One region of the Phascolarctobacterium faecium genome, then DNA from elsewhere that is predicted to be linked to it. Evidence: riboswitches for the same ligand, from Rfam matches in the RefSeq annotation. Region 1 holds a riboswitch; each other region holds the start of a gene.

What was found. A riboswitch is a leader RNA that binds a small molecule or an ion and turns the genes downstream of it on or off. The one in region 1 is predicted to bind cobalamin.
Region 2: it holds a riboswitch for cobalamin, as region 1 does, so the genes downstream of both, PFJ30894_RS01375 (TonB-dependent receptor) here and PFJ30894_RS12055 (TonB-dependent receptor plug domain-containing protein) in region 1, are expected to answer to the same signal.
Region 3: it holds a riboswitch for cobalamin, as region 1 does, so the genes downstream of both, PFJ30894_RS03795 (TonB-dependent receptor plug domain-containing protein) here and PFJ30894_RS12055 (TonB-dependent receptor plug domain-containing protein) in region 1, are expected to answer to the same signal.

The regions. Positions count from the first base shown of each region.
Region 1 covers NZ_AP019004.1:1,928,787-1,931,118, reverse strand. The annotation lists gene PFJ30894_RS09290 (MerR family DNA-binding transcriptional regulator) at 1-609, opposite strand, end outside; cobalamin riboswitch at 679-805, shown strand; gene PFJ30894_RS12055 (TonB-dependent receptor plug domain-containing protein) at 949-2,332, shown strand, end outside.
Region 2 covers NZ_AP019004.1:293,079-295,410, reverse strand. The annotation lists gene PFJ30894_RS01385 (DUF554 domain-containing protein) at 1-30, opposite strand, end outside; gene PFJ30894_RS01380 (MerR family transcriptional regulator) at 203-1,033, opposite strand; cobalamin riboswitch at 1,152-1,328, shown strand; gene PFJ30894_RS01375 (TonB-dependent receptor) at 1,500-2,332, shown strand, end outside.
Region 3 covers NZ_AP019004.1:770,487-772,818, reverse strand. The annotation lists gene PFJ30894_RS03795 (TonB-dependent receptor plug domain-containing protein) at 1-1,427, opposite strand, end outside; cobalamin riboswitch at 1,566-1,736, opposite strand; gene PFJ30894_RS03790 (type II asparaginase) at 1,956-2,332, opposite strand, start outside.

The DNA.
Region 1 (2,332 bases):
CGAATCAAAAGGCTGAGAAAATGATTGGTAAAAATACTTGGTATGGGGCCGTTTACCAGCTATAAAAGCAGTCTTATCAAGTATATAACCCGAAACATGATTGTTAAAAGTAACATAATCAGCCAAAGTTGATAAATGCTGAGCCGAGATTTTTGTTCTGATTTTTAAATCAGCATTCTGCGGAACCGGATCGCTTAAAAAAAGATATTCTTCGGCTTCTGCTGTTAAATGAACCGATTCTACAGGTAAAGATTCAGTATTTTCTAAGAAGTTGATTCTGTCATTAAGCTCACTGCGCATTTTTTGAAGATTAAGCAAAAGCTGATCTAATATATTGGCATGTTTGGCAAGTAAGTTTTTGTAATTAGATGTAGATTTATTATTAAGATACTCACCAATTTCCGGTAAAGATATATCTAATTTTCGTAACGCCAAGATGATCTCTAAGGAAAAGAATTGTCGTCGGGCATAATAACGGTAACCGTTATTATCAATAAACTCTGGTTTGATCAGGCCAAGCCTGTCATAAAAAAGCAAGGTTTTGCGATGAATATTACACAAGGAAGCCAGTTCTCCTGTTGTAAATAAATTTTTTTTATTTTTTTCCATAAATTTTCACCAACCTCTTGACTGTCTAATGACTATACATAGTATTATATCACACATAGTAGTAAAATGAATTTAATATTAAGTACTGGTAATCTATAACGAGTAAAAGTTAGTGAGAATCTAACACGGTCCCGCCGCTGTATTAGCAGTGATTAAAACTGCTTGAGTCAGAATTTACCAGCAACTCTATGTCTGCGAGAGACAGTATAGGGAAGATATGACAGTAAATTTTGTCTGTATCCTCCTTATCTGTTTTCAGAGAAGGAGGAGTTTCTATTTTTACGACTATATTTAAAGAAGGGTATCAATGAATTAAAATTTGAAAGGAAGTTGAATTTGATGAAGCAAAGCTTAGGAAAAAATACTCTGATGATCGCATTGATAACTGGCAGTGTCATCTGGGGGGGCACATCAGGGTATGCAGAAGAACCGGAACAGGTTTTCACACTTGATCCAATGATAGTAACAGCACAAGGTTTTGAAACGAAGGATCTAGATACACCGGCTGCGGTAGAAGTATATGATGTTAAACGAATAGAAGAAAGTGGAGCTAATAACGCATTTGACGTGTTACAGAATACCTTAGGAGTTACTGTACAGTCACAGGGATTTAACGGCGCAGCTATGGGTACGATGACGAGTAAAATAATGATTCGTGGAGCCCAGGTAGGAACTTTGGTTTTACTTAATGGAGTTCCTATGAATATGGATGGTAAATATAACCTTGAAGATATTCCCAGTGGCGCAATTGAGAAAATTGAGATCGTAAGAGGTGGTGGTTCTGTATTATATGGAAGTGAAGCAACAGGAGGGGTAATAAATATTATTACCAAAAAAAGGATAAATAACAAAGTTAAATTTTCTGCTGGAAATTTTGGAAAAGAGCGTTATGATATTTCTTTAGGTGCCGATAAATTCAGTGTTGTTGCGGGACTGGAAAATCGTGGAAAAGCTGATGGTATAAGCAGTCTTGCTGACGGTAAAACTACAGGTAGTATTTTTGATTATGGTAAAGGGGAGCGCAAAAGTGTTATGTGGAATTACCAGATAACAGATGGACTGATTTTTACTCATAATTATTCTAAAAATGAACACCGCTATATGCAGAAAGATGCTGTTAGCAAAAAATATACTGAGTTGAGAGATTATTATGATACAGACAATAACTTTTTGGTAAGTTATGATAAAGATGGTTGGAAAGCACATGTGTCGTATGGAACTCAGGAAAAAACTTATGATAAGATTTCACCTTCAGGAAACGGTTGGAAAAATCCTACTCTTAATAGTTGGCGAAAAGGTCATAATACGAATTTGAATATACAGAAAAAATTTGATATTGGGCAAAATTCTTTATTAGTTGGTGCTGGATTCCAAAAAGAAGATATGGATTTACGTGGTACTTCAAATAGTATGAGTTATGATAGGAATAATTATTCTTTATACCTTTCATATGATATGAGCATAGATGAAAAGCAAAATTTGCTTTTTAATATGCGTGAAACTTGGGCAGTAGGTTCCAAGGCAACAGAAACCAAAAAAGATGGTACTAAGGTTACAACTGAAAATGAGGATTTAAGTAAATTTACACCGGAAGTACAATATCTTTACAAAGTTAATGAAAACAGCAGTTTTTATGCCAAAGCAGGAAAATCTTTCAGAATGCCAAATTTAACACAGATATATGGAACTTCTAATATTTTGCCTACAACAGATCTTAAGCCTG
Region 2 (2,332 bases), 820 kb from region 1:
GGCTGAATTGACGATGATTCCAATAGACATTTTTTTACCTCCTTGCAAAAAATCGCATCATTATAACATTTCGTTTGCAACAATGCAAATCGTATAGGGGGTATTTTTAAGAAGTATCTAAATAGAAAAATATCTGGTAATATTAGAGAAATTATATTTTCACAAGTAATAAAATAAACCGTTTTCTAGATTAGAAAACGGTTTATTTTATTTGTACTTCTATTTTGTAAATATATTCGCTGATTTCATCAGTAAGCCAAAAGTTTTTTATTGATGTGATATAAATATCGGATATAGGAACGAGCATATTATGCTTGCAGTATTCTGACAGAGTGTTGATATACTTGTCATAATTGTTCATGTAGATACCTTTGAAATAAAGGGTAAGGTAAGTTCCTTTTGATTTTATGGAACATTTCGGATAATCGGTTTTAGTGAAAACAGGACAGAAATAATATTTGATATGACGAGGTTTTTTTTGATCTAAAAGTGAATTTTTATCTACAACATAACCAAAAGTATGATTGTTAAGGGGAATATGTTCAGCAAGATTTATAAACAGACTGGCGGATATTTTTGTTCTGTCTTTAAAGTTCATTTTGGGAGAGACTGGTTTACTTAAATATAAAAATTCATTGTCTGTTCGAACTGTTAGTACATCATTAAATTTAATGTTTTCCAATTGGTTAAGAATAAGGAGGGAATGATGCAGTTCATTTTTTGTTTTAATTATCTTTTTGAGTAATTTTTCAAGAAATATTTCACGATCAGACATAATATTTCTGTAATTAGTATAGGATTTGTTAGATAAATAAGTTTTGATTTCTGCTAAAGGAATATCCAGTTTACGCATCGTCAAAATCAATTCTAGTGCAAATAATTGAGTGCGTTTGTAATAACGATAACCATTTTCTTCAATAACTTCAGGCGTTATAAGACCTAAACTGTCGTAATAAAGCAAAGTTTTTCGAGGTATTTTGCAAAGCTTGGCTAACTCACCTGTTGTAAAATAATTATCAATTGGTTCTTTCATAAAATAATTATCTCCCTATTGACTGTCTAGTAGCTATACATAGTAATATATCATATATGATATTATAACATATAATTATTAATATAAAATAGAATATAATATCATAAAATATAAAAAGTGAATAATGATGTTATCAGGTGACGCAGGTCTTAATAGAGAAGCTGGGTGTAAAGCCCACACGATCCCGTCGCTGTAAAAGTGAGCAAATCCATATTTATGTCACTGGAGTTATCCGGGAAGGCTTGGAGGAGCGATGAAATTGAGTCAGAAGAACTGCCTGATGATTAATTTACTGCTGCGTGAGACAGTTTGGTAATGGAACAGCTTTTATCTAGCTATTTAATACCCTGTGCGTCTTATGCACAGGGTATTTTCTGATTCTAATAAAAGTTATTATGCATATATCTATTAGGTTAATGCATAAAATATTTTAGTAATATACAAAAAATAGGAAAGGGAGTTGAGTATGTTGAAAAAGGGTATGGGTAAAAGTATACTGATGACAGTACTTATAACTGGCAATGTCATTTGGGGGGGCACAGTAGTATACGCCGAAGAGGGGCTGCAGCAATTTAATCTGGATCAGATGGTTGTTACAGCAACCAGAACTATGAAAGAACTACAGGAGGTACCTTCCAGCGTCAGTGTTGTCACCTCACAGGATATAGAAGAAAGAAATATTAATTCTGTACCTGAAGCTCTGCAGACTCTGCCGGGCGTCTATATGAACCAAGCAGCACAGGGAGGGATTCAGATCAGGGGCTTCAGCTCCAGTGATATTTTGGTTTTGCTGGATGGGCTTCCGATGAATACTACTTATAATAACGGTATGGAATGGGAAATGGTACCTGTGGAAAAAATAGCCAGAATTGAAGTTGTAAGGGGAGCAGGCTCTTCTTTATATGGCGGTAGGGCTGTGGGCGCGGTTGTCAATATTATCACTAAGGATAATCCTGAAAAAAAAGGAGCCAGTGTAAATGCTGTAGTCAGCTATGGCAGTAATAATACCTGGAAAAAAGCTTTATACGCAGATGCAAGAGTGAATAAAAAATTATCTTTCGGCGTAGGTTATGAAAACAGAAAATCAGATGGATATAGGGGTTATTATTATACTGGTAGCGCTTCCAAAGGCAGTGGAGGGATTAAGCCTGACCACGAATTGCCGCAGCTCAGTAACGGCAAATATGTTTTAGGCGGACGCGGAGAAAAGGTTTGGGAAAATGAAAACATTTCCGCTAATGTGAAATATGATTTTGATGAAGACAGATCTTTAAAATATACTTTTATCCATACGGAAAG
Region 3 (2,332 bases), 1.2 Mb from region 1:
ATCTCCCAAAAATGGTACAACTCATTAACTGTAGGAGTTTTATACCCTTGACCGATAACAGCCTTCACACGTATGTCTTTAGCCGCATTATAAGTAGTTGCCAAACGGCTTGTTATTTCACTGCCAAATTTATCACTGTAATCATAACGTACAGAAGGAATAATCAACCATTTTTCATCAGGTTTAAATTCATCCTGAACATATACGGCAGTATAATTAATAGCCGCTTCATCATAAGCATTATATGCACTGCCTCCAGCTACAGGAGTACCTTTCTTCTTTAATCTGGTCCCTTCACTGTTATCCCGGCGGTACTCCAGCCCTGCCGTTAAATAATGTTTATCTCCCATATGCCATGAATCGTGACCTTCAATAACACTCAAGGTCCTTTTTACAGTATCAATCTTAGGATCTTTAACAGTTATTGTTCCAGGTTTGCCGCCCGTAAACATTTGCGTAACATCCTGACTTGTATAACGTTTATCATAAACCGATTGATAAGCTCTGATAATCCAGCTTTGCTTTTCATCATCACCTTTATAGGTCAGTGAATAATCTGTACGTTTGTTATCATTATAAATAGTAGATTTTTTATTTTGCCAGACTTCACCCGGCCTCATAACTGTTACAGATGAACTACCCTTCTGATTATCCTCTTTAATCCTGCTGAAATCGGCAGATAATTGATTTCCATTATCAAACTTATAACCTACACTTAAAGATATCGGTTGTTCCTTTCCATAAAAATTCATTTCATCTCCGCTGCCTGCTGGATCCATATAAGGCCTATTATTATTCAAGCCAGCATTTAACTTATAGGATACATTTTTTTCAACCCCCTGCAGATAAACATTAGACTTGTAGCCAGCACCTTTACCATTTTCATACCAGCCATATTCATAATTGATACTACCGGCATTTTTTTCCGGAGTTTTTGTAATTACATTGATAACCCCCGCCATAGCATCACTGCCATACAAAGCTCCGGCTGGACCTCTGATAATTTCTACACGTTCCACATCCTCCATGCGAATACGATCAACGTCCCAGGCATTAGCGGAATTATAGGAAAGTTCCCCACCCAAACGCTTACCGTCTACCATAATTAAAACATGCCTTGACTCACTGCCGCGAATACTGACATTACTGCGTCCCTGAAAATCATTAAAGACGTTTACTCCCAACGCAGATTTTAAAGCGTCACGCAACGTTTTCGCCTGTGTTTCTTCCAATTTTTTGCTGCTGACAATTTCTACAGCCGAGGGGCTTTCCTTCACGCTCATCTCCGTCCTTGTAGCAGTAATGACCATAGGGTCAAGTGTAAAACTTTCTGTAACTTCTTCAGCATGAGCAGTAACACCACTAAACAAAAAACTTGAACCAATCAGTGTAAATATCAATGACCTTTTCTTTACAAATCTTCTCACCTTTAACCACATCCATTTCCCATATTATTTCTACATTTATTCAAAAGCTTTTGCCCTTGAAACAAAATAAAACGCTCTTCTGCATATAAATACAGAAAGGCGTCAAATAATTGCGCAATCCCATCAATCGCAGGAATTTTATAGCGTCAAAATCAGGCAGTTCTTCTGGCTCTGCTTCATCGCTCGTCTTGCCTTCCCAGTTTCCCAGTGACATTTTAAGACTAACTCTGCATTACAGCTGCGGGACAGCACAGGTTTTACACCTGTTTCTCTATTAAGCATTACTGCACCTGATCTTATATATTTATTGTTTTATACAACTATTTAGAATTTTTACTTATTTGTTTATATAATTGTTTTGATAAATATTCCTATTATTTTTATTTTATCATCAAGTAGTCCCCCCTGTCAAGCGCTCGTCCGCATCGAGCGGACGGCACCTGACGCTGCGCTTATTCAAAAGATTTATTTCTTCTGATACAAAGAAAACACCGCTTGTTTAAACAAGCGGTGTTTTACTATTATTTCTTAATATTCATCAAACATTCTTTGAATTTCCTCTGGACTTTTCGTTCTAAGCAGCGCCAATTGCAGAAGTATTCTGGCTTTCTGCGGATTAAGACTGTCCGCAGCTATAAATTTGTTATTAGTATCGTCTGCACTCCGGCTTACGATACCATTACCGACCCTCGTACTGCGTACTACAGGAATACCACTTCGAGCAATCTTGATCAGGGCAGGCTTTATATTAATATGCAGATTCCCGTGACCAAAGGCTGCAATAACTATTCCCAGCGCCCCAGCCGAAACTGCCGCTCTTACTAAAATATCATCACAGTTTACGTGCAGATAGACGATATCAACTCGCGGCAGAGCAGTTACTTTACTGATATCAAACTCAGCTG